DNA from 3 places in the Microbacterium sp. Clip185 genome. Region 2 is predicted to be linked to each of the others. Evidence: predicted binding sites of a transcription regulator. Region 2 holds the regulator's gene; each other region holds the start of a gene.
The links. The regulator HrcA, encoded in region 2, represses chaperone genes, less so after heat shock. The targets are predictions, from matches to a motif close to TTNGCACTCGNNNNNNNCGAGTGCNAA.
Positions count from the first base shown of each region.

Region 1: groL (chaperonin GroEL) is a predicted target of HrcA. The motif match lies at 1,667-1,693, and genes of this name have one in related genera.
Region 3: PQV94_RS13310 (Hsp20/alpha crystallin family protein) is a predicted target of HrcA. The motif match lies at 5,222-5,248, and genes of this name have one in related genera.

Region 1 covers NZ_CP117996.1:2,318,275-2,328,342, forward strand. The annotation lists gene groL (chaperonin GroEL) at 11-1,630, opposite strand; gene PQV94_RS11285 (cold-shock protein) at 1,814-2,017, opposite strand; gene PQV94_RS11290 (LytR C-terminal domain-containing protein) at 2,153-2,755, opposite strand; gene PQV94_RS11295 (DUF3263 domain-containing protein) at 2,802-3,071, opposite strand; gene PQV94_RS11300 (DUF2332 domain-containing protein) at 3,081-4,085, opposite strand; gene msrB (peptide-methionine (R)-S-oxide reductase MsrB) at 4,155-4,562, shown strand; gene PQV94_RS11310 (nitroreductase family protein) at 4,559-5,098, shown strand; gene PQV94_RS11315 (DMT family transporter) at 5,099-6,046, opposite strand; gene PQV94_RS11320 (MarR family winged helix-turn-helix transcriptional regulator) at 6,089-6,604, opposite strand; gene PQV94_RS11325 (DUF7882 family protein) at 6,701-7,027, shown strand; gene PQV94_RS11330 (hypothetical protein) at 7,024-7,365, shown strand; tRNA gene PQV94_RS11335 (tRNA-Thr) at 7,553-7,625, opposite strand; gene PQV94_RS11340 (DsbA family protein) at 7,693-8,631, opposite strand; gene PQV94_RS11345 (ABC transporter ATP-binding protein) at 8,842-9,945, shown strand; gene PQV94_RS11350 (DUF4032 domain-containing protein) at 10,016-10,068, shown strand, end outside.
Region 2 covers NZ_CP117996.1:1,417,028-1,427,095, forward strand. The annotation lists gene holA (DNA polymerase III subunit delta) at 1-100, shown strand, start outside; gene rpsT (30S ribosomal protein S20) at 165-425, opposite strand; gene PQV94_RS06795 (alpha/beta fold hydrolase) at 543-1,280, opposite strand; gene lepA (translation elongation factor 4) at 1,333-3,177, shown strand; gene PQV94_RS06805 (DUF1990 family protein) at 3,229-3,879, shown strand; gene hemW (radical SAM family heme chaperone HemW) at 3,879-5,093, shown strand; gene PQV94_RS06815 (carboxylesterase/lipase family protein) at 5,095-6,510, opposite strand; gene hrcA (heat-inducible transcriptional repressor HrcA) at 6,612-7,649, shown strand; gene dnaJ (molecular chaperone DnaJ) at 7,692-8,801, shown strand; gene PQV94_RS06830 (16S rRNA (uracil(1498)-N(3))-methyltransferase) at 8,806-9,543, shown strand; gene PQV94_RS06835 (HIT domain-containing protein) at 9,567-9,914, shown strand; gene PQV94_RS06840 (PhoH family protein) at 9,946-10,068, shown strand, end outside.
Region 3 covers NZ_CP117996.1:2,732,575-2,742,642, forward strand. The annotation lists gene PQV94_RS13270 (phosphotransferase) at 1-288, shown strand, start outside; gene PQV94_RS13275 (transcriptional regulator) at 283-576, opposite strand; gene PQV94_RS13280 (hypothetical protein) at 573-1,214, opposite strand; gene PQV94_RS13285 (SDR family NAD(P)-dependent oxidoreductase) at 1,268-2,095, opposite strand; gene PQV94_RS13290 (hypothetical protein) at 2,139-2,453, opposite strand; gene PQV94_RS13295 (class I SAM-dependent methyltransferase) at 2,509-3,303, opposite strand; gene PQV94_RS13300 (helix-turn-helix domain-containing protein) at 3,302-4,162, shown strand; gene PQV94_RS13305 (hypothetical protein) at 4,185-4,493, shown strand; gene PQV94_RS13310 (Hsp20/alpha crystallin family protein) at 4,702-5,139, opposite strand; gene PQV94_RS13315 (hypothetical protein) at 5,299-6,273, shown strand; gene PQV94_RS13320 (long-chain-fatty-acid--CoA ligase) at 6,275-7,990, opposite strand; gene pgl (6-phosphogluconolactonase) at 8,022-8,750, opposite strand; gene PQV94_RS13330 (alpha/beta fold hydrolase) at 8,884-9,702, shown strand; gene PQV94_RS13335 (ArsR/SmtB family transcription factor) at 9,754-10,068, shown strand, end outside.

The sequences.
Region 1 (10,068 bases), 900 kb from region 2:
AGGTCTGGACTCAGAAGTCCATGCCGCCCGACGGGTCAGCGGGAGCGGCGGCAGCCTTCTCCGGCTTGTCGGCGACGACGGCCTCGGTGGTCAGGAACAGACCGGCGATCGACGCGGCGTTCTGCAGCGCCGAGCGGGTGACCTTGGCGGGGTCGATGATGCCCTGCGCGAAGAGGTCGCCGTACTCACCGGTCGCGGCGTTCAGACCGTGACCGACGGGCAGGTCCGCCACCTTGTTGGCGACGACACCGGGCTCGAGACCGGCGTTGAGGGCGATCTGCTTCAGCGGAGCCTCGATGGCGACACGGACGATGTTCGCACCCGTCGCCTCGTCGCCCGACAGCGTCAGACCCTGGAACGCGGTCTTGCCGGCCTGGATGAGCGCGACGCCACCACCGGCGACCACACCCTCCTCGACCGCTGCCTTGGCGTTGCGGACGGCGTCCTCGATGCGGTGCTTGCGCTCCTTGAGCTCGACCTCGGTGGCCGCGCCCGCCTTGATGACGGCGACGCCGCCGGCGAGCTTGGCGAGGCGCTCCTGGAGCTTCTCGCGGTCGTAGTCGCTGTCCGTGTTGTCGATCTCGCGACGGATCTGGGTCACGCGACCCTCGATCTGAGCGGAGTCGCCGGCACCCTCGACGATCGTGGTCTCATCCTTGGTGATGATGACCTTGCGGGCACGGCCGAGCAGGTCGAGGGTGGCGTTCTCGAGCTTGAGACCGACCTCCTCGGTGATGACCTGTCCACCCGTGAGGATCGCGATGTCCTGCAGCTGGGCCTTGCGGCGGTCGCCGAAGCCGGGAGCCTTGACGGCGGCCGACTTGAAGATGCCGCGGATCTTGTTCAGCACCAGGGTCGCGAGAGCTTCGCCCTCGACGTCCTCGGCGATGATGAGGAGCTCCTTGCCGTCCTGGATCACCTTGTCGACGATCGGCAGGAGATCCTTGATGTTCGAGATCTTCTGGTTGGCGATCAGGATGTAGGGGTCTTCGAAGACCGCTTCCTGACGCTCCGGGTCGGTCACGAAGTAGGGGTTCAGGTAGCCCTTGTCGAAGCGCATACCCTCGGTGAGCTCGAGCTCGGTGCCGAAGGTGTTGGACTCCTCGACGGTGACCACGCCCTCCTTGCCGACCTTGTCGATCGCCTCGGCGATGAGCTCACCGATCGCGGGGTCAGCGGCGGAGATCGACGCGGTGGCGGCGATCTGCTCCTTGGACTCGATCTCCTTGGCGTCGGCCAGCAGCGCCTCGGTCACCGCGGCGACAGCCTTCTCGATGCCCTTCTTGAGCGAGATGGGGTCGGCACCGGCGGCGACGTTGCGCAGCCCCTCGCGCACGAGCGCCTGTGCGAGGACCGTTGCCGTCGTGGTTCCGTCACCGGCGACGTCATCGGTCTTCTTCGCGACCTCCTTGACGAGCTCCGCGCCGATCTTCTCGTACGGGTCGTCGAGCTCGATCTCCTTGGCGATGGAGACACCGTCGTTCGTGATCGTGGGTGCGCCCCACTTCTTCTCGAGGACGACGTTGCGGCCACGGGGACCCAGGGTCACCTTGACGGCGTCGGCCAGGATGTTCAGGCCGCGCTCGAGGCCACGACGGGCCTCCTCATCGAAAGCGATGATCTTTGCCATGTGTGTCTCGTCCCTCCCGGACGTTGGCTTGCGTCTTTAGCACTCAGTGATATCGAGTGCTAATCCATTCTGGCACTCGCCCCCGGGGAGTGCAAGCCGCCGCGAAGGTGCCGCGAGTGCACGGCGCACACGGCGAGACCCCCGGGCACCCGCGGGTGCTCGGGGGTCTCACGCGATGGGGTCTCAGGCGACGATGCGAACCGACTCGGCCTGCGGACCCTTCTGTCCGCTGCCGACCGTGAACTCCACGGCCTGCCCTTCTTCGAGGACGCGGAATCCGGTCATGTCGATGTTCGAGTAGTGGACGAAGACGTCCTCACCGTCGCCGGAGGTGATGAATCCATACCCCTTCTCGGCGTTGAACCATTTGACGGTGCCCTGGGCCATACGAGTCTCCTGATGCTGTAGAACGCAGTCATCGTATGCAGCCCAAACAGCGTCGAAGCGACGGATTCGGCACAGTTGACACGGCGGCAGCGAACTGTTTACGCCGCGGAAACACGCGGCCCTCGGCGACGGGCCTCAGGAGGTAGGAGTGGGGCTGGGCGCACCGGCGGCGGTGCGATCGAGCCCGATCACGATCGTCAGTTGCTTGGCCTGTGACTCGTCCACATCGGCCGTGCCGGCGTCGTCGGTCGGCTGGTACGTGGTGCTCTGGGCGACGTCCGCTCCGCCGATGAGTTCGGCGAGCCCCTTCGCTGCCGCCTCGTCGCCCGGGAAGGCGTAGTAGACCGTCGTCTGGGCGAAATCGGTGGCGCTGGCACTGCTCGCGTTGACGAGGTCTGCACTCCAGCCCTTCGCGATGAGCTCGTCCTTCATGGTGGTTGCCAGCCCTGTCTCCGGCGTCGCGTTGAGCACCAGAACGGAGAAGGACATGTCGACGACCGGCGTCACCTCCGGCGTCGGCGTGGGCGTGGGAGTCGGCGAGGGCACCAGCACGATGCGCCCGGAGAGCACCAGGCTCCCGAAGATCCCCGCGGCGATGAGGACGATGGTCACGACGATCGCCCACAGTGTGACGACTCCCGCCCGCATGCGCGGGTTCTCGGCGCGGTGCGCTCCTACACGCCCCGAGGTGTTCGGCAGGTCGTCGAAGCGGTCGCGGGGCTGCGGAGTTCGGGACACCCCCCGATGCTACCGGAGCGCCTCGCTCCGCCCGAAGAGCGAGGCCTCAGGCGCCGCGCCGGGCCGTCGAGCGCTCACGCCGACGCTCGTCACGGATGCGACGCAGGCGACCTACCAGGAGCGGATCGTGCGCCAGGGCGGCTTGCGAGTCGACCAGTCGCCCCAGCAGCTGGTAGTAACGCGCCGGTGCGAGCTGGAGCTCGACGCGGATCGCCTCCTCCTTGGCATCGGTGTGCGCGAGCCAGCGCGCCTCGAAGGCGAGCAGCTGGGTATCCCGCTCGCTCAGAGCGTCGGATGCGGAGTCGCGCACGGGCACAGGGCCACGCTAACCGAGCATGCCCGCCGCATCCGGACGCCACTCCACAGCCGCGCCCAACGGGTCGACCGCGGCGAGCACCTCGCCATCCAGCGCCAGCGCGAAGCGATCCTTCGGCCAGGCGGCCGCTTCGATCGGCGCGCTCCAACCGTCGTGCAATCCCGGTGCGTCGATCGTGATCCAGCGTCCTGATGCCCGAGCCGCATCGATGATGCGTCGCCGCCCGTCCCTGGGAACATGGGCGAGCACGCCCGGCGTCGTGACCACGAGGGTCGCGTCGGGCGGGGCGGCCATCGCAAGCTCCGCGATGACGCCCTGCGCCGCCGCATCCGCCGCTCGCAGAATCGGCGGCTCCTCGGCAGCGATATCGAGGGCGGCCTCGATACGCTCCCGGCGCCCCTCCTCCCCCGGCCACACAAGCCCCGTCAGCCACCGGCGATCCTCGGCGGAGCGGGCGTCGAGCGGATGCAGGTCGATGCCCGCCCGCCACACGACCGTCGGCATGCGCAGCTCCGTCTCCGGACCACTCCACGTGGATGTGAGGACGACCGCAGCGGGGCCGGCGGTCGGATCGAGCCTTCGTGTTCGTCCCGCATCCGCGTCGTAGCGATAGGAGTAGCGATCCGGATAGAGGCACAGGCCGGCACTGGCGCCGATCTCGAGCAGCGCGATAGGACCCTCGATCTGCGAGAGCGCGGGAAGCAGCGCCGCGCAGCGCCCGGGCTCGTTCGTCTGCACGGAGCGCGCCGCGGACTCCGATACGAGGGCGTCGGCGTGCGCGAGCACCCACGCCCCCCAGTCCGCATGCTCCGCCTCCGACGCCCCCAGGAGCCTGCTGACGGCGAACACGAGGGGCGGCTGCCGGTGGGTCGCCGGTATCCGCGCAAGGACCGTGGCGAGTTCCGGCGTGGTCCACACCGACTGCGCCCACCTCTCGTAGAGACTGCTGCGACCCGGCGCCTCTTCTTCGGCGAAGCGCCGGTAGCGCGCGATGACGGCCTCGAGTTCGCTCACCCGCTCATTCTCGGTCACACGGGAACAGTGCCCTCGCCGGTCGGGTTGAATGGAGCAGAAGGAGGACGAATGAGCTACGCAGTGAACAAGTCCGAGGAGCAGTGGCGCGAGGAGCTCGGAGCGGACAAGTACGCGGTCTTGCGTGAGGCCGCGACGGAGCGTGCGTGGACGGGCGAACTGCTCGATGAGTCACGCGCGGGTCTTTACGCGTGTGCCGCGTGCGGTGCCGAGCTGTTCCAGAGCGGAACGAAGTTCGATTCGCACTGCGGCTGGCCGAGCTTCTACGAGTCGGTCCGCCCGGAGGCAGTGGAGCTGATCGAGGACAACAGTCACGGGATGGTGCGTACCGAGGTGCGCTGCGCCTCCTGCGGCTCCCACCTGGGCCACGTGTTCCCGGATGGCTTCGGCACGCCCACCGGCGATCGGTACTGCATGAACTCGATCGCTCTCGAGTTCACCCCGGAGGCCGGCGAATGACCACCGGCGCACGCGACGCGATGCGCGTGCGCCGATCGTGGTCGAAAGTGACCGACGAGGCGCCGACGCACGACGAGCTCGTCGACATGGTCGCTGCCGCGGGACGGGTGGCCGACCACTCGTCGCTGCGGCCGTGGCGGCTGATCGAGCTGCGCGGGGAGGACCGCGAGCGCCTCGGGCGCGCGATCCACAAGGCGGAGAAGAAAGACGGAGCGTCGACCAAGCCGCTGCGTGCCCCACTGCTGATCGCGGTCGTCGCCCGCATCCGGAAGGACAAGGTGCCGGAGTGGGAGCAGGAGGCGGTCGCGTCCGGCGTCGCACACATGCTGAGCCTTGCTCTCGATGAGGCCGGCTGGGGTGTCATCTGGCGCACCGGGAGCTATACCCGGAGCAAGGCCGTCGCCAAGGTGCACGGACTGAGCAAGAACGAGCGCCTGTTGGGCTGGCTGTATGTCGGGGGCAAGCCCGGCCTCTCCCGTGAGGCGCGGATCAAGCAGGTCGACGGCGCCGCGTTCCTCAGCAGTCTCCCGCGCTGATCACCGCCGTCGCCACCGGGGGACGGTCGCCACGACGACGCCGACGACGGCGACGACCACGGCGATGAGCGCCACCTCGATGGGCGGCCCGGCATGGCCGGGAAAGAGCGCATCGATGACGACCGAGGCTCCGAGAAGGCCGACCACCGAGCCGAGCCCCAGCTGCAACACACCGGTGTGCCGCACGAGCGCTGCCGACAGGAAGATGTAGACGACGCCGATGGCGCCGCCCACGTAGAGCCAGGGCTCGGTCGGCAATCGACGCGTTCCTGCAAGCACGAGCTGCACGGCGGCCGCAGCCGTCAGGAGCACGGTGCCACCGGCGAAGTTCACGAGTGTGGCCGTCAGCGGACTGCCCACCTCGTTGCGCAGCCGCCCGTTCGTGGCCTGCTGCCAGGCGATTCCCGCTCCCGCGAGCAGGGGAAGCACGAGCAGCCAGACGGGAACGGATGCCGCTCCCTCGCCCACCAGTGAGACGACGACCGCCGCAACGACGAGCAGAGCCCCGGCAAGGCGTCCTATCGTGACGCCGACGACGCCGGCGGGGCCGTAGCCGACCCGATCGAGGACGACGCCGTTGACGGTCTGGCCCGCGACCACGCCGACGGTGAAGGCCGCGACGCCGATCGCCGCGACCGCGAGTCCCTGCGTGAAGACGGTGAACGCGCCCGCGGCGCCGCCGAGGATCATCCACACCGGGATGCGGCGCTCACGAACGCCCGCGATCAGGCGGGCGATTCCCGCACGACCGCCCGCCAGCAGCGCGCTGAGGGCGAGCAGGATGACGAAACCCGATCCGAACGAGATGGCGGCTGCCGTCAACGCATCGCCGATGGCCGCACCGAGTGCGCCATTGATCTGCGCCTGCGTCGCCGTCAGCACGCCGACGAGAACGGCACCGGCCACGGCGATCGGTCGGGGAAGGCGTCGTGGGTGGGGCGAAGTCACCGATCGAGACTACGTGCACCGTGCGGTGCGGACTGACCGGGCTCAGGCGGAGGCGGCGCTGCTCGCAACGGCAGAATCGACCGCGTCCACCGCTTCGGTCATCGCGTGAAGAAACCCGACGATGGCGGCCGCATCATCCGGGTCGAGGGAGCGCACGGCAGCCATCATCCGCGCGTGCATGCCGTCGAGCGTGCGACGCACCTCGACGTGGGCGAGATCGGTGGTCTCGACGAGCAGGCGGCGACGATCCTTGGGGTGCGGCTTGCGGCGCAGATGCCCACTGCGCTCGAGCCGATCGAGAATGCCCGTGACCGACGGTGTGGAGACACCGAGGTAGCGACCGATGTCGACGGGCGATACTTCTCTACCCTGCTTCGTCTGGCGCATCAGGTACTGCAGCACGAGAAGGTCGTTCTCCCCCATCCCCATGGACTCCTGTGTCCGACGCCGCATCGCCATCTCGGAGGCGCGATAGGTGCGCAGCGCTTCGAGCACGCGCCGGCCGGCTTGCTGGCGCACGTCATTCGCGTCGTACCAGTACATCGCGCGGTCGCTCATCGCACCCCACGATTTGCGAAATGTTTGTTTGCCATATCGCTAGCCTACCTAGTAATGTCCTCATCGAACAAGCTTCATCGATCGAAAGGCACCCTCATGGGAAAGCTCTACTACGCAAACGCCACCGACCCGATCGAGATGAGCGATCGTCTGCTCGCCCACGTCAAAGTGGTCGCCACGACCAAGCTGCGACGCCAGGAGTCGTTCACGATCAACCTCCGCGCAGCGGCGGGACGAGAGACGTTGTGGATCCACTCCTCGATTCCGCTGCGGTTCGTCTTCTCATCCGCCGAGCCCGAGGCGCTCAACCCCGGATTCCTCCAGTCGCTCGCCGAGGCTGCCAGCTCGACGGCGGGACTCACGGTGGACATCGACGAAGAGGTCCCGGCAGCCCAGCAGCAGCCACGCCGGCGCGCGGCATGACGACCACCCTCGCGCCATTCGTCACCGCCGCATCGCGGACCACGTGGAATCAGGCCGACGACGGACTGTACGTCGCTCAGCGCGACGGTGACTTCTTCGGCTACATCGATAGGAACGACGACGGTAGCTTCGTCGCGTTCGACCGCTTCTCCTCGCCGGTGGGGCGCTACTCCACCCTCGCAGCCGCCAAGGCGTCGCTGACGACGGTCGTCTCCGACCCGATCAACCGGCAGCGGTTGCGCACGCGTGAGCGCCTGCCCTTCATTGCTGCGACGTGGGCGGGACTGGCAGCGATCGCCGTGGCCGTCACCGCCGGCGTCCTGCTTCCCGGCTTCTAACGTCGGCTCACCCGCGTCACCCCCGTCGAGGTGGTGTCGGTGCGGCGGTGCCGGCTACAGGACGTGAACCTGCAACCCCCGTATGACAACGTGCGCGTCGACGCCCTCGTGATTCCAGTGCCGGCTACAGGACGTGAACCTGCAACCCCCGTATGACAACGTGCGCGTCGACGCCCGATTCAATCCGTGCCGGCTACAGGACTTGAACCTGCAACCCCCGTATTACAAGTACGGTGCGCTACCAATTGCGCCAAGCCGGCATGACCGCCTCGCGGTCTGACGCCCTCGCGAGCGCAGGGACGAGTCTATGCGCTCCCTGCGCGGGGATTACGACGTGGGCGTGGGCGTGGGAGTCGGGCTCGCGGTGCGGTAGTACGCGTCGCTCGCCGTGGTGAGCACGAACTGCGCGAACTCCTTCGGGTCATCCAGCGCACCCTGGTAGAGCTCGCCGTTCACGAAGATCATGGGCGTGCTGGTCAAGGTGAGACCGTCGGTACCCGGGATGCCTGCGACGGCCGCATCGGTCGCGGTCTTGGCCCACGCCATGAACTCGCCGTTCTCGATGCAGGAGCGCACCTGACGCGGATCGGAGGCGCCGGCCGCCTGGGCCACGTCGGCGAGCGTGTCGTCGCTCAGTCCGTCGGATGTGGCCTCCGGCTGCTGCAGGAGCAGCTGGTGGTTGAACGCGAAAACCGTGTCGGGCGAGTAGGTCGCCACGCAGGCGGCCGCACCCGCCGCACGCAGCGAGTACTTCGTGCCGTTCGACTTGGCCGTGAGCATGGCGACGGGGTGGTACGAGAGCGTCGCTGCCCCCTCCGTCACCCACGAGGAGAGCTGGGGCGCGTTCGCCGTCTCGAACTGCTTCGCCCCGGGGGCGAGGTAGTCCACGTACACGCGGATGTCGACGGAGGACCGGTTGGTCGGAACCGGCGTAGGAGTCGCGTCACCCTGCGGCGCCGAGGATTCGGACGGAGCAGGCTCGTCCACCGAGCCGCCGAGCACCGACACACCCGAGACGGATGCGACCGCGAAGCCTCCGTCGACCGCACCGCTCGGCTGGAGCTGAGGAGCGGAGGTCGAGGAACTCACCGCGAACACCACAGCGGCGACCACGGCACCGACGACCGCCACACCGCTGATCGAGAGAGCAGCCAGGCGAAGTCGACCGACACGCGCGTGGCGCTGCCGCACTCGCTGCGCCTTCTCGCGCACCGCCTCGCGGCGGTCGCTCGGCGCCGGGACGTTCGATGAGTCGTCGCTCGACATAGGACCTCTGAAGAAAACGTAGGGACCGGCGGAGTCCGGTCGGGCCGCCCGGGAAACGGCCGATCCGATGCTAGCCAGACTGTCTGAGAAATGCCCAGACGCTCGTGCCATACTGAGAGGTGCGCCCGATGGCGGGCGTTGCGGGTCACCCCCGCGCATCCATCACTACGGATCGTCCGGCACGTACCTGCCGGTGAAGGAGAAGAAACAGTGGCAACTGTCACGTTCGACAACGCAACGCGTCTGTACCCGGGGGGAACCCGCCCGGCCGTCGACAAGCTCAACCTCGAGGTCGGAGACGGCGAGTTCCTCGTCCTGGTCGGCCCCTCCGGTTGCGGTAAGTCCACCTCGCTGCGCATGCTCGCCGGCCTCGAAGAGGTCAACTCGGGCAGCATCCGCATCGGCGACCGCGACGTCACCGACGTCCCGCCGAAGGACCGCGACATCGCGATGGTGTTCCAGAACTACGCCCTCTACCCCCACATGACGGTCGCCGAGAACATGGGCTTCGCGCTCAAGATCGCCGGCGTCGGCAAGGAAGAGCGCGCCCAGCGTGTGCTCGAGGCCGCCAAGCTCCTCGACCTCGAGGAGTACCTGACCCGCAAGCCGAAGGCCCTCTCGGGTGGTCAGCGTCAGCGTGTCGCCATGGGTCGCGCCATCGTGCGTCAGCCCCAGGTGTTCCTCATGGACGAGCCGCTGTCGAACCTCGACGCCAAGCTCCGCGTGCAGACGCGTACGCAGATCGCGTCGCTGGTGCGTCGCCTCGGCGTCACCACGGTCTACGTCACGCACGACCAGACCGAGGCCCTCACCATGGGCGACCGCATCGCCGTGCTGAAGGACGGCCTGCTGCAGCAGGTCGGCACCCCGCGTGACCTGTACGAGAAGCCGAAGAACGTCTTCGTCGCCGGCTTCATCGGCTCCCCCGCCATGAACCTCTTCCCGGCCGACCTGGCCGAGGGCGGCGTCCGCTTCGGTGACCTCGTGGTCCCCGTCGAGGCCGACACCATCGGCAAGGCTCACGGCTCCGAGGTCACCATCGGCGTGCGTCCCGAGGACATCCAGGTCGCTCCCGCCGACGGCAAGGGCCTGTCGGTCGTCGTCGACCTGATCGAGGAGCTCGGCGCCGACGGCTACCTGTACGGCCACTCCGAGATCAACGGCAAGCGCACCGACATCGTGGCGCGCGTCGACGGTCGTCGTCACCCGAGCGCCGGCGAGACGGTCATCCTCGCCCCCGTCCCCGGTCACGTGCACGTGTTCGACCTCGAGAGCGGCGAGCGCCTGAACGACAAGGCGATCGCTTCGGTCTGATCGGAACGACCCCCGCGGCGCGGCGGATCCACCCGGATCCGCCGCGCCGCGACATATGTGGAGGGACACCATGGCGGACTCGCTGACCATCACGGCCAGTGCGATCGATCCCGCACTCTTGAC
Region 2 (10,068 bases):
CCGCGCCGACGCGGAGGTGAAGGGCGCCTCCCGTGATGCCGTGTTCGCCCTCGAACGCCTCGTCACGGTGATCGCCACGCGCGCCCCCTACGCGTCCTGAGTCTCCTCTTCGGCAACGACGAAGGCCCGCCGCAGCAGCGACGGGCCTTCGAGGTGGAACCGGCTCAGAGAGCGGCGACCTGCTTCGCGATCGCGGACTTGCGGTTCGCGGCCTGGTTCTTGTGGATGACGCCCTTGCTGACGGCCTTGTCGAGCTTCTTGGTGGCCGTGACGAGCGCCTTCTCGGCGGCGGCCTTGTCGCCACCGGCGACGGCCTCGCGGGTGCGACGCACCGCGGTCTTCAGTTCGCTCTTGACGGCCTTGTTGCGCTCGTGCGCCTTCTCGTTGGTCTTGTTGCGCTTGATCTGCGACTTGATGTTTGCCACGTGTCGTGAACTTTCGTTTCGGAGTCTGCTCGGAAGTTGCCGGTCAGCGGTAGAGGGGCGCTTCGCGGCGGTCGTGAAGAGCGGGAAAACCCTTCACGCGCAAGCCAAACAAGGAGTCTACCAGACCGGGTCCTTCGTACCCGCCTCGATCGTCGCGATCGCCAGCGCGATGACCGCGTCGAACACATCCGGGCGCATCGCGGAGACGAGATGGCTCGTGCGTGGGATCACGATGAGCTCCGCGTGAGGAGCGATGCGCTGGAAGAGGCGTTCGCTCACACGCAGCTGGTCGTACTGCCCATTGACGAACCACAGCGGCACCCGGATGCGGGCGAGCGCCGCCAACACGTCGAGCCGCGCGAGCTGGGCGAGCGCCCCGTCCTGCGCGTCGAGGGCATAACCGCCCGCGCCGAAGTCCGCACGGGTGTGCTCGGGGAGGGTTCGGGAGAGCACGTACTGCGTCAGTCGCATCCCGCGATCGGGGAGCGCATCGAAGCCGCGGGCCAGTGTGCGATACGTGCGCAGTCCCAGCCCGCGCGGCACCGCCGTGCAGGATGCGGCGATGAACCCGGCGATCGGCGGGCCATCGACCTGCCCTGCGTACTCGATGCACAACAGACCGCCCATCGAATGGCCGACCAGGAGAACGGGTCCGCGTTCGGCGGAGGCGCGCACCGCGCGGTCGATCGTGGCGAACGCCTCGTCCAAGGTGAACGGCTCCGCCATGCGCGTACCGTGCCCGGGGAGGTCGACCGCCATCACGCCGATGCCCGTCGCTTCGAGGGTCTCCCGCTGCGCGCGCCACATGGATGCGGACGTGCGGATCCCGTGGACCAGGACCACCTGCACCGTCATCGCACCAGCCTAGGCTCGGGCGGGTAGCCGCTCACCGTAGAATCGACGGAACATGTCACCGCGCGCCCTCAAGCCCCTGCAGCCGTCCGCGACTCCGCCCGAGCTGATCCGCAACTTCTGCATCATCGCCCACATCGACCACGGAAAGTCGACGCTGGCCGACCGGATGCTGCAGATCACCGGCGTCGTCGCCGACCGCGACATGCGTGCGCAGTACCTCGACCGGATGGACATCGAGCGCGAGCGCGGCATCACGATCAAGAGCCAGGCCGTGCGGATGCCGTGGTCGGACGCGAACGGCACGTACGCGCTCAACATGATCGACACGCCCGGCCACGTCGACTTCACCTACGAGGTGAGCCGATCGCTCGCCGCGTGCGAGGGCGCCATTCTCCTGGTCGACGCAGCGCAGGGCATCGAGGCACAGACCCTCGCCAATCTGTATCTCGCGCTGGAGAACGACCTCACGATCATCCCGGTGCTGAACAAGATCGACCTGCCGGCAGCGGATCCCGAGAAGTACGCCGCCGAACTCGCGGGACTCATCGGCGGCGACCCCGAAGACGTGCTGCGCGTGAGTGGCAAGACGGGCATGGGCGTCGAGGGTCTGCTGGATCGGATCGTCGAACGCATCCCCGCGCCCGTCGGAGATCCCGCGGCGCCCGCGCGCGCGATGATCTTCGACTCCGTCTACGACGCGTACCGCGGTGTGGTGACGTACGTCCGCATGGTCGACGGCAAGCTCGAGCCGCGCGAGCGGATCCAGATGATGTCCACCAAGGCCACCCACGAACTGCTCGAGATCGGCGTGTCCAGCCCCGAGCCCGTCCCCACCAAGGGGCTCGGCGTGGGTGAGGTGGGCTATCTCATCACGGGGGTGAAGGACGTGCGCCAGTCGAAGGTCGGCGACACGATCACGAACCACCGCAAGCCCGCCACCGACGCGCTGCCCGGCTACACCGACCCGAAGCCCATGGTCTTCTCGGGTATCTACCCGATCGACGGCAGCGACTACGCGGAGCTGCGCGAGGCGCTCGACAAGCTGAAGCTCTCCGACGCGTCGCTGCAGTACGAGCCGGAGACCTCGGTCGCCCTCGGCTTCGGCTTCCGCTGCGGGTTCCTGGGGCTCCTGCACCTCGAGATCATCACCGAGCGGCTCTCGCGCGAATTCGGCCTCGACCTGATCACGACCGCCCCCTCGGTGACGTACGAGGTCATGACCGACACGGGCGAGACGGTCACCGTCACCAACCCGAGCGAGTACCCGGACGGCCGCGTGGCGGAGGTGTCCGAGCCCGTCGTCAAGGTCGGCATCCTGCTGCCCAAGGACTACGTCGGCACCGTCATGGAGCTGTGCCAGTCGCGCCGGGGCACGCTGCTGGGAATGGACTATCTCAGCGAGGACCGCGTCGAGCTGCGCTACAACATGCCGCTCGGCGAGATCGTGTTCGACTTCTTCGACCACCTCAAGAGCCGCACGCAGGGCTACGCGAGCCTCGACTACGAACCCGCAGGATCCCAGACCGCCGACCTCGTGAAGGTCGACATCCTCCTGCAGGGCGAGAAGGTCGACGCCTTCAGCTCGATCGTGCACCGTGAGAAGGCCTACGCCTACGGCACCATGATGACCGAGCGGCTGCGCAAGCTCATCCCTCGCCAGCAGTTCGAGGTTCCGATCCAGGCCGCCATCGGCGCGCGGATCATCGCCCGCGAGAACATCCGGGCCATCCGCAAGGACGTGCTCGCCAAGTGCTACGGCGGTGACATCACGCGTAAGCGCAAGCTCCTCGAGAAGCAGAAGGAGGGCAAGAAGCGCATGAAGATGGTCGGGCGCGTCGAGGTTCCCCAGGAGGCGTTCATCGCCGCGCTGTCGGGCGACGTCGAGACGAAGAAGTAGGGGATTCACATTCGGATCATGCGTCCAGGCCGGCTCGGTACGCTGGAGACCATGCGCCGTGGGACCTTCCGGGACGAGACCGTCGACTACGCCGCCGTCGGGGCGACGCAGGCTTCCGACCTCCTCCAGTACCCGCCGGAGAAGAGCATTCCCGCCCAGGAGTCGTGGAAGCTCGGCAGTGGTGAGGAGCGCTTCCGCTCTGCGGGCGACGCGCTCCTGTCGTGGCGGGCGCTTCGCGACGGCGGCATCTCGATCGCAGAGGTGCGCCCCGCATCCGACCCGAGCTACTCGGGAGTCTCGTTCGACGACGAGGGGCAGCCGATCGCGCCCAGTCGCCTCGACGCCGACCAGCGCTTCGACGCCGACGGAACGCCGTATGTGGCCGCCGGTTCATCGGTGCACGTGCGCGGGCGCGTCGGCGGCTACCGCGTCGATGCGGAGCTGCGCGTGATCTTCGTGGTCGAGGAGAAGCGACGCATCGGTTTCGCCCTGGGCACGGTGCGTGACTCGGTCGTCAGCGGCGAGGAATCGTTCATGATCGAATGGCGCGGCGATGACGAGGTGTGGTTCACCGTCCGCGCCTTCGACCGCCCGGTCTCGCCGCTGTATCGTCTGGTTCCCGCGCTCGTGCGCCGCCGCCGCCGCGAGCTCTTCGGCCGGTACCTGCGTGCGATCTCGCCCATGTACACGACCCCCGCCTGATGACACCATCTGTTCTTCCCGACGGCGACCTCGCACCCGCCGACGGCGCTCTTCCCGAGGGTACGGCGGTGGATCCCACCACTGATTTCGGCGTCTACATCCATGTGCCGTATTGCCGGGTGCGTTGCGGATACTGCGACTTCAACACGTATACGGCCGACGAGTTGCGCGGACACCGCCGCGACGACTACCCCGACGACCTGAGCCGTGAGATCGCTCTGGCGACCCGGGTGCTGGCGTCCCACCCACGCCCGGCCCAGACGGTCTTCTTCGGCGGGGGCACACCGACCCTGCTGTCGTCGGCGGCGCTGGGCGGCATGCTGCACGCCGTCCGCGAGGGCTTCGGCATCGCAGAGGGCGCCGAGATCACCGTCGAGGCCAACCCGGATTCCGTGACCCACGCGTCGCTTGCCGAGCTGGCTGAGGCCGGGGTGACGCGCGTGTCGATCGGGATGCAATCGACCGTTCCGCACGTTCTGGCGGCCCTCGACCGCACGCACGACCCCGCCAATGTGGCCGCAGCCGTCGCCGGAGCGCGAGCTGCCGGGCTCGATGTGAGCGTCGATCTCATCTACGGCGCACCGGGGGAGTCCCTGTCCGATTGGCGCGCCTCGGTCGAGGCCGCCTTGGCGCTGGAACCGGATCATCTCTCCGCCTACGCGCTCATCATCGAGGACGGCACAAAGCTCGCCCGCCGCATCCGCGCCGGCGAGGTCCCCGCGCCCGACGACGATCTGCAGGCAGAGATGTACGAGCTCGTCGACGATGCGATGGCGGATGCGGGCTTCGACTGGTATGAGGTCTCGAACTGGGCGCGCGGCGCCGAGCACCGCTCACGCCACAATCTCGCATATTGGCGCGGCACCGACTGGTGGGGGTTCGGACCGGGCGCTCACAGCCACATCGCCGGCGTTCGCTGGTGGAACGTCAAGCACCCTGCCGCCTACGCTCAGAGGCTGTCGCTGGGTGCGTCGCCGGCGGCGGCCAGGGAGGTCCCCGACCAGGAGGCCCGCACGCTCGAGCGGATCCTCCTGGAGTCCCGCATCCGTGAGGGGCTGCCGATCGAGGTGGTTCCGAGCGACCGACGCAGCGCCGTAGCCGGGCTCATCGCCGACGGTCTCGTGGAGGGGGCGTCAGCACTGCGTGGACGCATCGTGCTGACGCGCCGCGGCCGGCTGCTCGCCGATGCGGTCGTGCGCGAGCTGACCGACTGAGTCAGTGGGTCAGCGCCGCGAGCGCCGCCGCGCGCGGCAGCGCCACATCGTGCGTCACGCTGTCGTAGCGGCGCACGAGCGAACCGTCGCGGAACGCGGGCCAGCCCGGGTCGCCGGTCTCGGCGAAACGTATCCAGTCGCCGTGCATCCGTGTCGCCAGCTCTTGCGGGGCATCGGTCCCGGCCATCGTGACCGCGCCTTCGTCTCCCAGCGCGTCGAAGACGAAGCCGATCTCCAGGGCGTGAGCAGCGCGGAGGTCGCGCACGGGACTCGGCCAGGCGAACTCGTAGACGAAGGTCGGGGCCGTGCGCCCGCGCGCGATCTCGACTGCCGGTTGGCGCACGACCAGATCCGTCAGGACCTGTCCGATGATCTCGCCCGGGGAGGCGGCAGGGAATGCCTCACGGTAGGCGCGCCACACGCCGCGGGGCAGGCGCTTCGCCAGAGCGAGCAGCGCGTACGTGCCGCGCGAGAGTTTGGCGAAGGCGGCGGGAGTGTCCCAGAGGCGGTACTCGTCGGTGTTCGTGCCGATGACCACCGGAACGTCGGCGCCGATGAGTGCGCGCCGGGGATTCTCCGGCAGGGTCGTCGGATCGATGGTCGCGTTGAAGCCCGGGGCGGCCTTGATGAGCGTCGAGTTCGCGGTCAGTTCATCCCTGGCCGCGACGAGTCGCTGCGGCGGGATCCGACGGAAGGCCTCCGCGGTGGCGGGGACTCCGAGCCGGCGGGCGATGTCTCGGGCGGGACGCGCGGCGCGCTCGGTCGTCGCGGCGTCCAGGGGTCCTGACTCGATGATCGCGCCCGCGAGAAAGGGACGCAGATCCTCGCGGGCCAGGAGTGCTGCCACCACGGCACCGCCGGCGGACTCGCCAAAGATCGTGATCCGAGAGGGGTCGCCGCCGAAGCGCGCGATGTTGCGGTGGGTCCACCGCAATGCCTCGGCGGCGTCGGCGAGCCCGATGTTGCGCGGCGCGTCGGGCAGGACCGAGAACCCTTCCGCTCCCAACCGGTAGTTCGCCGAGACGAAGACGACGCCGTCGCGTGCGAAGGGGGTGCCGTCGTAGGTGCTGATCGCCGCGGTGCCGCGCTCGAGCGCTCCACCGTGGAACCAGAGCATGACGGCGGCGCCGTCCGCCTGCTCGGGCCGCCACACATTGACGGTCAGGATGTCGTCGCCGGGGATGATCGTCGACGGGAGGAGCTTGCCGATCTCACCAGGGTACGGCGACTGCGGCGACGTGGGGCCGAAGCCCGTGGCCTCGCGAACGCCTTCCCACTCCGCGACCGGCTCGGGCAGGGCGAATCTGCGCGAGCCGACAGGAGGCTCGGCATACGGGATGGCGAGGTAACGCTCGATCCCCTCGGTGCGGGTCCCGGAAACGGCTCCGGCCTCGGTGTGGACGACAGGATGCGACATACGACCTCCTCTCGCGAGTCTACGGGCGGCTTCCGGAGACTCGCGGCCCGAGCGCGCTAGAATTGGCACTCCCAGACCTCGAGTGCCAGGAGGGAGTGCGCATGGTCAGCGATCGGGGACTCGACGTGCTTCGGGCGATCGTCCAGGACTACGTCGAGACGCGTGAACCCGTCGGCAGCAAGTCGATCGTCGAACGTCACTCGTTCGGCGTGTCCGCTGCGACGATCCGCAACGACATGGCGCTGCTCGAGGACGAGGAGCTCATCACCGCACCCCACACCTCGTCCGGCCGGGTGCCCACAGACAAGGGCTACCGCGTCTTCGTGAACCACCTCGCCGAGCTGCGCCCGCTCACGAGCGCCCAGCGCTCGGCGATCACGGCATTCCTCGGAGCTCCGGCAGATCTGGACGACATGCTCGGACGCACGGTGCGCGCCCTTACCCAGCTCACCGGACAGGTCGCTCTCGTGCAGTACCCCTCGTTCGAGCGGGCGAGTATCACCCATGTCGAGCTCGTCCACCTCGGCGGGTCGCGCCTTGTCGTCGTGCTCGTCACCGATACCGGCCGGGTGTCGCAGCGTCTGATGGCGGGCCCCGAGCCGCTCGAGGAGTCGGATGTCGCGACGCTGCGTGCGCAGGTGTCGGTGCTGGTCACCGGGCGACCGGTGCGCGAGGGCACGCAACGGGTCGCGCAGGCACTGGCCGAGACGCTGACCGACAGCCGGGCCGACCGTGCCCTCGGCGCGCTGCTTCGCACGGTCGGCGAAGAGCTCGACGAGTTCCGCCAGGACCGGTTGGTGATGGCGGGAAGCGCCAACCTCGCCCGCGCGGAAGGCGACTTCCGCGGCAGCATCTACCCGCTTCTGGAAGCGATCGAGGAGCAGGTCACGCTGCTGCGTCTGATGGGTGAGATGGTGGCCGACGAGCAGGGGCTCGCCGCATCCATCGGGCGCGAGAACGAGGCGTTCGGACTTGTCGAGGCGTCGGTCGTGGCCAGCGACTACGACACGACCGGAGGGCAGGCGCGCGTGGGCGTGCTCGGCCCAACTCGCATGGACTACTCCAGCAACCTCGCGGCCGTCCGTGCCGTGGCTCACTATCTGAGTCGTCTGCTGGAAGAAGACGAACGCGCGCGTTGAGCGCGCGACACGATTCCGCGGGACGCGGACGGGAAGGCTGAAGTGGCAGACCACTACGAAGTACTCGGGGTGCCTCGCGACGCATCGCAGGACGACATCAAGAAGGCGTACCGCAAGCTGGCGCGCCAGCTGCATCCCGATGTGAACCCGGGCGAGGACGCGGCGGAGAGGTTCAAGCTCGTCACGCACGCCTACGACGTGCTGAGCGACAGCGAGCAGCGTCGTCGATACGACATGGGCGGCGACAGCGGTGGATTCGGCGGAGCCCAGGGCTTCGGCGGGTTCAGCGACATCTTCGACACCTTCTTCGGTGGCGGCGGAGCGGGCCGCGTCCGCCCGCGCTCGCGCACCGAACGCGGCCAGGACGCCCTCGTGCGCGTGACGCTCGAGCTGCGAGAAGTGATCTTCGGCGCACACCGCGACATCGAGGTGGACACCGCGGTGCTCTGCGAGACGTGCGAGGGCGGCTGCTGCCAGCCCGGCACCTCGCCGGTCACGTGCGACATCTGTCACGGCAGCGGCCACGTGCAGCGCACTGTCCGGAGCCTGCTGGGCAACGTCGTCACCAACCAGCCCTGCGCGACGTGCCAGGGTTACGGCACCACCATCCCCTACCCCTGCGCGACCTGTCAGGGCCAGGGGCGGGTTCGCGCGCGCCGGACCGTCTCGGTGGACATCCCCGCGGGCGTCGAGACCGGCCTGCGGCTGCAGCTTCCGGGCTCCGGAGAAGTGGGCCCCGCGGGCGGTCCCCACGGCGACCTGTATCTGGAGATCACGGTGGCGGCCGACGAGGTGTTCAGCCGCGACGGCGACGACCTGCTCGCGACCCTCGACGTCTCGATGCCCGACGCGATTCTCGGAACCACGACGAGGATCGAGGCTCTCGACGGCCCGGTCGATCTGGAGCTGCGCGCCGGGGTCCAGGCCGGCGACGTGCTGACGATCAAGGGACGCGGCATCACGCCGCTGCGCGGCAACCAGCGCGGCGACTTGAAGATCGGGGTGCACGTGGTCACCCCGACGCGCCTCGACCACAAGGAGCGTGCTCTCATCGAGGAGTTCGCCAAGAAGACCAAGGCTCCCGCGCCGCGGCTGTCGGAGTTCCAGCAGGGGCTGTTCGCCAAGCTGCGCGACCGCTTCCGCAACGGGTGATCCGATGGCACTGCACTTCCTCCTCGACGACGCGTCCGACGCACAGCCCGGCCGCACCGTGACCCTGACCGGAGCCGAGGCGCACCACGCCGCCACCGTGCGCCGGGTGCGCGTGGGCGAGGAGGTCACGATCGGCGACGGGCGAGGCGTCTGGGCGACCGGGACGTGCACGAGCGTCGCGCCCCGCGAGGTCGCGGTGGAGGTCCATCAGCGGGAGGACGTGGCGGCCCCCTCACCCCGGCTCGTGCTCGTCCAGGCGTTGGCGAAGGGCGACCGCGACGAAATGGCGGTGCAGGCGGCCACGGAGCTCGGTGTCGCCGAGGTCGTGCCGTGGCAGGCCGCTCGCAGCGTCTCGCGCTGGGATGCCGCCAAGGCGGTCAAGGGGCGTGCGCGCTGGGCCCAGATCGTCCGCGAAGCTGCGAAGCAGGCGCATCGCGCGTGGGTTCCGGAGGTGAGCGAGGTGCGCACGAGCGCACAGGTCGCGCAGCGTGCCGCCGTCGTCCCGACGCTCGTCCTGGAGCCCGGCGCGTCCGAGTCCCTCAGCGCCAGGATGCAGGAGCTGCGGGACGCCCCGGAGATCCTGCTCGTCGTGGGGCCCGAGGGAGGGATCGATGCTGCGGAGCTCGAGACCTTCGCCGCGGCGGGCGCGCATCCGGTGCGCCTCGGCGCAGGAGTGCTGCGCACCTCCACCGCAGGACCGGCCGCACTCGCCGCCATCGAGGCGCTCCTGGGTCGGTGGTGAACGCGCACGCATAGACTGGAGGAATGAGCGAGCCGTCCGTGTTCACCCGCATCCTGCAGGGCGAGATCCCCGCGGAGATCCTCCACGAGACCGACCGCGTCTTCGTCATCCGTGACATCGCGCCACAGGCTCCGATCCACCTCCTGGTGATCCCGAAGACCGCGGAGTACCGCGATGTCGTCGCACTCGCGGCGGGCGAGCCCGATCTGCTGGCCGAGATGGTCGAGGTCGCGGGCAGGGTTGCGGCGAAGCACGCGGACGGCGACTTCCGCCTCGTCTTCAACTCCGGCGCCGGTGCGGGTCAGACCGTCTTCCACGTGCACGCCCACGTTCTCGCCGGCGACCTGTCGGAGGGGAGCGTCGGTGCCTGAGCAGTCTCAGCCCGAAGCCGTCGAGAAGCTCATGGCCGACGGCATCGCCATGGTGCAGTTGCTCGGGCCTCAGGACCGCCTCCTCCGCGTCGTCGAGCGCGAGCATCCGGATGTCGACGTGCACGTGCGCGGCAACGAGATCACTCTCTCCGGC
Region 3 (10,068 bases), 1.3 Mb from region 2:
CTCAATGACCCGTCGCGCTCCCCCGCCGACGCCGCTGCGGATCTGGCCGCGTTCGTCGACGGCTACGAGGCGGATGCCGAGCTACGTGCGGCGCTACCCGCGGCAATGGCCGCCCGCGCGAAGGCGATGCACGAGCTTCTGCGCTCTTCCCACGCGGCGGGCCGTGAGCCCTGGGGCTCCATGTACGCATCCGGCCACGGCGATCACTGGCTCGCCGCATCCCGCTACGTACGCGAGCACGAGACGACATGGGCGCGGGCACTGGGCGCGCGCTCGACTCGGCTATGACGCGCCGAGGATGCTGCGCAGGGTCTCGGTGTAGTCCTCGAACGCGCGGCGTCCGGTCTTTGTCAGCGACAGATAGGTGACCGGCGTCCGACCGCGATGCGTCTTCTCGACAGAGACGTAGGACGCCTCCTCGAGCTTGCGCACATGAGTGGAGAGGTTGCCGGCCGTCATGTCGAGCAGTTCCTGCAGTCGCGGGAACGACACGCTGGTGCCGGGGTCGAGAGCCGCCAGAGCGGCGGTGATGCGCAATCGAGCTGCTGCGTGAATGACGGGGTCGAGCTCCGTCACTGTGCCACCCCAGCGACCGGTCGACGGCCGATCCACAGCGCGACGTAGGCGGCGGCCAGGAGAAAGACCCCGCCGCCGGCGACAGCGAGTACGAGCAGAGACGAGCCGGTGAACGGTGCGACGACGGCGACGAGCACAAGCCACGCTCCCATCGCGATCGTCGGCCAGTTGGGCCAGATACCGCCCGCGATCACGTACATGACGCCGACGAAGAGAACTCCGACCACCGGCAGGAAGACCCACAACAGGTCGGGGTCCATGCCGTTGTTCACGAGGCCGAGTCCGACGACGAACAGGCCGAGGAGCCCGACCGGCCACGCCAGGCCGAAGACCGGCGCCGCCCACTCGATCGGTCCGGTGTGACGCAGACCGCGCCCCATTCGCGCCCCGAAGATCGAGCTGACGACCAGCGCCCCCACCATCATCACGCCGCAGACCGTGAGCGCGACCGTGGCCGCCACCACGTCATGCTCCACCAGCCAGAGCGCCCCGAAGCCGATCAGGAAGGCCAGGCCCCAAGCGAGCAGGATCCACGGCACACCCCGCGCCTGCTGTCGTGCCAGCGCGCGCTTCTCGTGTTCGATCACGTGAAGCATCGCGGCGGGGGAGTCAGAAGAGGCAGCGTCGGCGGAAGTCATACTGACTTTGTACCGCAAAGTAGTCTGCAATGGCAAGAGTCGAGCGCGCCGCCTCAGAGCCCGAGCATGCGCTCACTGCGCTCGAAGAGCTCTCGCGCCAGAGCGGCATCGTCCGCCTGTGCGTGAGTGCGCGCGGGCTTGCGCTTCACGTAGTACTCGCCCGGCGCATAGTCACGACCAGGCTCGCCCTCCGCGAGGTACACGAGGGTGTCGGCACCCTTGGGGATGCTCGTGAGGAAGAGCTTCTTGAGGGGCGTCTGGTAGATCAGCCGCATGGGCGAGCTGGGGGCGTTCGAGAAGCTCGTGGCGATGTTGCCCGGGTGGAAGGCGACAGCCCCGATGCCCATGGAGCGGTAACGGCGGTCGAGCTCTTTGACGTGGAGGATCTGCTCGAGCTTGGCGGTGCCGTAGGCGCGCGTGGCACTGAAGGAGCGTTCGTTGTCGAGGTCGTCGATCTCCAGCTGACCGAACAGGCGCGCGCCGACGCTGGAGGTGTTGATGATCGTGGCCGCGGAGGCGATGAGCCGGTCCATGAGCAGCTGTGTGAGCAGGAACGGCGCGAGATAGTTCACCTGGAAGGTCATCTCGTGTCCGTCGATCGTGCTTTCGCGCACTTTGCCGAAGATCCCGCCGGCGTTGTTGGCGAGCACGTCGATGCGGCCGTACTGCGCGAGCAGATCGTCGGCGAGTTCGCGGACGCTGGCGAGGTCGGCGAAGTCCGCGAGATGCACACGCGATCCGACCTCTCGGGCGACCTGCGCCGTGCGCTCGGGATTGCGTCCGACCGGGATGACGGTGTGCCCCTGCGCGTGCAGCACCCGCGCCGCCTCCCGCCCGATGCCGTCGCTCGCGCCCGTGATCACGATCGTCTTGCCCGCCATGAGGCCTCCTTCGCCGCAGCTCGCGAAAGCCTAGTCCGCGTACCTAGCGGGGAAGCATGAAGACGAGCCCGAGCACGACCAGCAGGAGTGCTGCGAGAGAGACCGCCATGGCGTGTGCGTTCTGGCCGTATCGCGCGGCGCGTGCCAGCGCGATGATCGCCAGCAGCGCCCACAGCCACGAGGTGAACATGAATGCCGCCATCGGCATCAACGCCGCCATGCTGCTCGCGCCGGTCGTCGTCAGCATGATCCACGAGAACGACGCCCAGATGATCACCATCGGCACGAAGCCGAGATACGCGAGAACGAGAGTCAGCGCGCGCGGTGGGCGAGGACGGGGACGCGACTCGGAACTCATGTCGTCCTTCGGCATCGGCGAGGTGGGAACTGCCACCGTACCCGGTCGGGCCCCGTCAGGACACGCGGCAGATGATCTCGCCGTGCAGCAGAGAGAACCACCCGTCCTCCGCGCGCGCCCACTCCCGCCACGCCACGGCGATCCGATCGAGCTCTTCGGCATCGGTGTCCGGCCTCGCCTCCAGCTGGCGTGCGAGAGCGGACTGACGGATGCGGTCCGCCCAGAGATTGCCCCACCACATCCGCTCGTCCGCGCTCGCATAGCACCACGTGCTCGACGACGCGCTGATGTCAGTGAGCCCCGCCTTCCGCGCCCAGGAGAGGAGGCGTCGGCCGGCATCCGGTTCACCGCCGTTGGCGCGTGCCGCCGCCTGATACAGCTCCAACCAGCGGTCTAGCTCAGGCAGCTGCGGCCACCACGCGAACCCGGCGAAGTCGGCGTCGCGCACCGCGATGATCCCGCCGGGTCGGGTCACGCGCGCGAGTTCACGCAGGGCCTGTACCGGATCAGCGATGTGCTGGAGCACCTGATGGGCGTGCGTCACGTCGAACGAGTCGTCGTCGAACGGCAGGGCGTGCACGTCGGCGATCCTCACGTCGACGTTCGACACTCCGCGCTCGTCCACGGTCGCGCGCGTCAAAGCCGCCTCGTCCTCTCCGATCTCGGTGGCGGTGACGTGAGCCACGCGTTCCGCGAGATCGACCGTGATCGTGCCCGGGCCGGCCCCCACATCCAACAGTCGGTCGTCGGGCCCGAGGAAGGGCATGAGGTAGGCGGCGGAGTTCTCGGCGGTGCGCCAGCGGTGCGATCGCAGGACGGATTCGTGGTGACCGTGGGTGTAGGTGGACATGCCTCCACATTCCGGCTTCGGGCCGCCCCGGCGGAAGACCGTACTGTTCATAGGAGCGATCCACCCACCCTGCCGAGAGGAGCCGGCCATCACGAACGAACTCGGCGACTTCCTCCGCGCTCGCCGTCAGGACAGGGCGCTCGCACCCGAACACGACTCCCCCGGCGCCAGGCGGACTCCGGGTCTGCGCCGTGAAGAGGTCGCGATCCGCGCCGGGATCAGCGTCGACTACTACGTCCGTCTCGAGCAGGGGCGGGAGTCCCGCCCGAGCGATGCCGTGATCGCCGCTCTCGCCCACGCGCTCGAGCTCTCACCGGATGCAGCGCGGCATCTCCTGCGACTTCGCGATGCGGACGCGGCGCCGACGGAGCCGACCTCCGACACCGATCTCGTCCCACGGATGTCGGCTCTCGTCGCGGCGGTGCGCCCGCAGCCTGCGTACGTGCTCGACAGACTCAGCACGATCGTCGCGGCGAACGAGGAAGGCATGTCGCTGTACGCCGGACTCGCCGAGCTACCGCCGGAGCAGCGCAACACGTGCCGGTACCTGCTGACCGACCCGCGCGCCCGCGAGACGTTCCTCGACTGGGAAGAGCTCGCCCGCGGCGCCGTCGCGCACCTCCGTGCGGCGAACGTCGACCGCCTCGACGATCCTCGGCTGAGCGATCTCGTGCGCGAACTCGGGGCCCAGAGCTCGCAGTTCGCGGCGTGGTGGAGCGGGCATATCGTCGAGCGGCGCCGGGGAGCGACCACCCGCATCCGCGGACTCGACGGTGTCGTCACCGAGCGGAGCTACGAGATCCTCCACCTGCCGGACGACTCCGTGCGCCTGACGATCTGGCTCCCGCCGGCGGCGTGAGCACCCGACCTACACTCGTCCCATGAGTGCGTTCCTCCCCGGCGCCCGCGGCACGCAGCCCTGCCCGGACTGCGGCGCCCAGGTCGCGCAGTCCGACCGATACCCCGAGTATCTCTGCGACGAATGCGAATCGCGCGCTGTGGATGCGGACGGCGCCCGCGTCACCGGATCGAACGCGTCCTTCGGCGGCGGGTTCGTGCTGCACTGGCCGGACGGCGAGCACGAGTCCCTTCCCTGCGCCTCGGCGCGGGTGTGGGTCGACGGACGCGAGTGGGAGTACTCCGAGGCGCGTTTCGGCGGGGTGCTGATCACGCCCGTCCACGACCGCTAACCCGACCGTCGGCTATGCGTCAGCAAAGAATCACGAAAAGGTAACGGGAACCTCTTCCCCTCCGTTATCTCACCGTTATAGAGTGCTCGCACGGTAGTTGTTTTGCTGTGGCAGCTACCGACATGTGATTGCAGGACACTCTTGGTGCAAAGGGACAAGGGCCGGTCGGAAGCCTCTCCGACCGGCCCTTACTGCCGTTCGCGGTGCGTCAGTTCTGCGACTCCGAGACCTGCAGCGCGGGGGCGTCGTCACCCGTGGTGATCTCGACCTTGCGCGGCTTGGCCTTCTCGCTGACGGGGATCGTGACGCTCAGCACGCCGTTGCGGTAGCTCGCCGAGATCTTCTCGGTGTCGAGCCCCTGCCCGAGGCTCAGCTGACGCAGGAAGGTGCCCGAGGTCCGCTCGCGCGTGATCCAGGTGACCCCGTCGCCGGCCGAGAGCGTGCGCTCGGCACGGATGGTCAGCAGCTGACCGTCGATGTCGACATCGACCGAGCCCGGGTCGATGCCTGGCAGGTCGGCGGTGAGGACGTAGTGGTCGCCGTCGCGGTAGAGGTCCATCGGCATCTGCCGGGGGCCGCGCCGTGCGGTGTCGAAGAACGTGTTCGCCATGCGCTCCAGGTCACGGAGCGAGTCGTATGCAGCCATAGTCGTCTCCTCTCGAGCGGGATCGGATGCGGATCCGACCCGTAGTCCCTAAGTTGAGCCCCCTTGACTCAACAATCACAGATTAGCACTCTCATACCGGGAGTGCTAGTTCTCACAGACCCCTCTGAGCGCGCGTCGGCCAGCTCATAGAATCGGCGGGTGAACCGCCCCGCCGAGACGGCGAAGAAGCCGCCTCTGCTGCGGACGATCGCCCTGAATCCACTGATCTGGGCGGCCGCCTGCACGCTGGCGGCGCTGCCCGGATACCTCACCGACGGCGGGTTCTTCTCGTATCTGATGTCGATCATCGCGGGTGCGCTGTGCGGGATCTGGTTCGTGAGCCTCACGGTGCGCATGCCGCACCCCGCCGGCGCCATCGCGCATCTCGTGATGGCCGTTGCCCTCGCGCCGGCCATGTTCGCGGCCATCGAACTCGTGCCGCCGATGCTGGCGCCGGGCGCACCGCGCGCGGTCTACACAGGCGTCCTCTTCGCTCTGCCGCCGGCGGCCGGCTGGGTCTGGATCACGCTCATCAGCCGCGTCACCTCCCTGGTATCGAGAAAGACCCGCGCACAGCCGCGGGTTCCCCTGGCGTGGGAGAACGACGGCGACGCGGTCATCGTCCGTTTCCGTGCGATCCCGATGCGGATGCGGGAACTCACCGCGTGGATGGTCGCCACCATCCTCGCGACGGGAGCGATCGTCACGACGGCACTGATCGTCTTCGGCGACATCGTCGAGCGGCTCGGCCCCCGCCTGCTGATCCTCGCGCTCGGGGTGCTCTTCGCATTCCCGGCCTATCTCGTCGTCACCGCGCTCTTGCGCCGACGTTCGGTCGACGCGAGCGTGCGGGTCTCGCGGGACCGGATGTGGATCACCGCCGGCGAGACGACGCACGCGCTCCGGCTGAGCCAGATCGAGCGGCTGCGATGGGGCATCGGTAGCGACTACGCGCGGCTCGAGGTCACGGCGCCGGGGGTCGATCTGGCTCTGCTGGTGGGCATCGCGAAGCAGGCCAAGGGCATCGCATCCGAGCTTCCTCCGCTGCCGGCGCGAACGCTGCGTCTCGCCGAGACCGAAGGGCTGAAGCAGACCGCCTCGCGGCGCGGCCTCGTGACCCTCTCGCGCGTCTGACTCAGCGGGCCGAGAGGCGCTCGCGGACGACGCGGCGCAGCACCTTGCCGATCTGCGAGCGCGGCAGGTCCTCCACCTGGACGATCCGCTTGGGCACCTTGTACGTCGTCACGTGCGTGCGCGCGAAGTCCCGCAGCGCGGCCGCGTCGAAGACCGCCCCTTCTCGGACGACGATCGCGGCCACCACATCCTCACCGCCGGAGGGACGGGGGATGCCGACAACGGCCGCTTCGGCCACATCCGGATGCAGCAGGAGCACCTGTTCGACCTCGGTCGGGCTGACGTTGAAGCCTCCGGTGATGATCAGTTCTTTCACGCGGTCGATCACCGTGACGAAGCCGTCCTCGCTCACCGTCACGATGTCGCCGGTGCGCAGCCAGCCTCCGGGAAGGAGCACGGCCGCGGTCTCGTCCGGCTGCTGCCAGTAGCCCTGGAACACCTGCGGGCCGCGGATGAGCAGCTCGCCCGCCTCTCCGGCGGCCCGGTCGACGCGCGGATCGTCGGGATCGACGACCCGGATCTCGGTGCTCGGGAACGGGACGCCCACGGTGCCGGGGCGCCGCGAGGGCCCGATCGGGTTGCCGAGCGCGACCGGCGAGGTCTCGGTCATGCCGTACCCCTCCACGAGAAGCCCGCCCGTCGCCTCCTCCCAGCGCGTCACCGTCGGCACCGGGAGGCTCGTCGCCCCGGAGATGGCGAAGCGGATGCTGGAGAGATCGACGCCCTTGCGGGTACTCGCCCGCGAGAGGGCGTCGTAGATCGGCGGCACGGCGGGCAGGAACGTGGGCTTCGATTTCGCGGATGCGGCGATGACCGCATCCACGTCGAACTTCGGGAAGAGCACGACGCGCGCACCCAGCGAGATCGCGAACGTGAGGCAGAGGGTGAGCCCGTACGCGTGGAACAGCGGCAGCACGGCGTAGAACACCTCGCCGCCTTCCGTGAGCCCTGGAACCCACGCGCGCCCCTGCGCAGCGTTGGAGCGAAGGTTGCGGTGCGAGAGGATCGCGGCCTTGGGCATGCCCGTCGTGCCGCTGGTCAGCTGCAGCAGTGCGGTGTCGTCCAGACGCGGCTTCGGCCACTTGCGCGGGAGCTTGCGCACGCGCACGAAATCGGACCACTCGAGCAGGCCGCGGGCACGCGGGCGGGTGGTCATGGCCTCGCGCGTCTCGCGAGCTTTGGCCACCGGGAGCCGCAGTGCCAGACGCTTGCCGAGGGGAAGTGCGTCCGGCACACGCACGGAGACGATGGCCGAGGGCGCGACATCCTCGGGGAACTCGGCGACGGTGTCCGCGACCTTGTCCCAGACGATGGCGACCACCGCGCCGTGCACCTCGAACTGGTGGCGCAGCTCACGCGGAGTGTAGAGCGGGTTGTGCTCCACGACGATCGCCCCGATGCGCAGCGCCGCGTAGAACGCGACCACGTGCTGCGGACAGTTCGGCAGGATGAGCGCGACCCGGTCTCCGGCCTGCACACCCAGCTTGCGCAGCGCGTTGGCAGCGCGTGAGACCTGCTCCCCCAACTCGGCGTATGTCGTCTCGGCACCGTAGAACTCCAGCGCGACCCGTTCGCCGTAGCGCGCGACGGACGCGTCGAGAAGGTCGACGAGCGTCTCGGTGACGGGTTCGATCTCCGCCGGCACGCCGTCGGCGTAGGAAGCGATCCAGGGGCGGGCCTCGAGCGGCGAGCCGGCGGTCGTCGCGTCCGTGGTCATCACGATCCTCCTCGTGGGCGAGACGGGCGGCTCAGCCGGCCGCTGCCTCGTCGAACAGCCACTGCACCGATCCGCCGGCGGCGGTGACGTGGGCTGCGACGACCGCGATCGGCAGCTTCCCCTCCGCGAGCGCTTCTGCCAGCGCATCCTTCTTGCCGGCGCCAGTGGCGAAGACGACCACGCGCTGTGCGCCGTCGAGGGCTTTCAGCGTGAGCGTGATGCGCGTGGGCGGCGGCTTGGGAGAGTTGTGGACGGGGATCACGAGTTCGTCGACCGGGCGGAAGTCGGGGTGGCCGGGGAAGAGCGACAGGGTGTGACCGTCTTCTCCGACGCCGAGCCAGACCAGGTCCAGGCGGGGAGCACCCTCATCCGTCTTCGGCAGCGCCGCGATCGCCGCGGCGTACCGGCGCGCTGATTCGTCCTCGTCGACCTCGGTATCCGGACGCAGCTGCACCATGGTGTCGAAGCCGGGCTTCTCGAGGAGCGCGGGGGCGATCGTCCCCCAGTTCGACTGCGGGTCGCTGATGGGCACCGAGCGCTCGTCGCCGATCAGAACCGTGACCTTCGACCAATCGATCGCGTCCGCATCCTGGGCCGCGAGGATCGCGTAGGCCGCCATGGGCGAGCTGCCTCCGGCGAGCACCCACACGGCGCTGCCGTGCGCGTCGATCGCGGCGCCGAGCGTACGGACCGCGTCACGGGCCGCCTCGGCGGCAACGTCCGCAGCCTGCGGGAGGGTGGTGATCGAACCGTAGGTCACGCTGAACTTCTCTCGTCTCGGATGAGGTCGGATGAGCGGGTGGCGCCGGCAGTCGCGGCGAGCAGCCTCGCCCTCCTCGATTCAACCCCAGGTCGTATGCGATCAGGTGCATGGCAGCTGGGAAACTGGCCCCGTGGAACTCCATCTCGGCTCCCTGCCCGTCGCCCTCACCCCGCTCGGTTCGGCGGAGGGCCGCCCGGCCCTGGTCATCCCCGGCGGACCGTGCCGACCACCCGAGTACCTCACCGACTTCGCCGGCATCGGCGACCTCCATCCCCTCGTCGTCCTCCACCCGCGCGGCACGCCCGCATCGGGTGGCCTCTCCCGAGGCTGGTGGACGGACGCCGAGGACGTCGTAGCGGCGATCGACGCGCTCGGCCTCGACGTGGTCGACATCGTCGGCCACTCGGCGGGCACGCGCCTCGCGCTCGCGGTCGCGACCCGGTTCCCCGACCGCGTCCGTTCCCTCGCGCTGGTGACACCTCCCGCGACCTGGCTGACCGGCACCGCGTACGACGGCGACGACCTTGTCGCGCTCCGAGAGGACGCCGAGGGCATCGCGGGGTACGCGTCGATCCTGAACGACGAGCCCGAGACCCAGGAAGCGTTCGAGGAGGTGTTCCACCGGCAGGCGCCCGCCACCTACGCACGATGGACGGCGACCGAGGAGGCGCACGCGAGCATCGGGCGGATGAGTCTGGCAGCGGCGGAGGCCTGGTTCCAAGACATCCCCGCCGATGCCGTCGAGCTCATCCGCACCGCATCTCTGCCACCCACGCTCGTCGTCGGCGGAGACGTCGACCTGCTCACGGGCCGGCGACCCGTTGCGGAGTATGCCGCGACGCTGGGTGCCCGCCTCGCCATGATCAGCGATTGCGGCCACTACCCGTGGGTGGAGAAGCCGGCGGAGTTCCGCCGCATCCTCGATGAGTGGCTCAACACAGGGGGCTGATCACGTCGAAGTCATCCCCGATAGTTCATGATTCCGTGTACTATCCAACACATGACCACCGTGCTCAACCGCGCCACCGCGACGCACACCGCGGCTCTGGCGCGACTCGGACACGCCCTCTCGGACCCGACCCGCGCAGGTGTCCTCCTGGCCCTCCGCGAGGCCCCGGCGTACCCGTCCGACCTCGCCGACGCCCTCGGAGTCTCGCGCCAGGTCATGTCGAACCAGCTCGCGTGCCTGCGCGGATGCGGCCTGGTCGAAGCGATCCCTGAAGGGCGTCGCACCTGGTACCGCCTCGCCGACAGCCACCTCGCTCCCGCCCTGGACGAGCTGCTGAAGGTCGTCCTCTATGTCGAACCGGGCTGC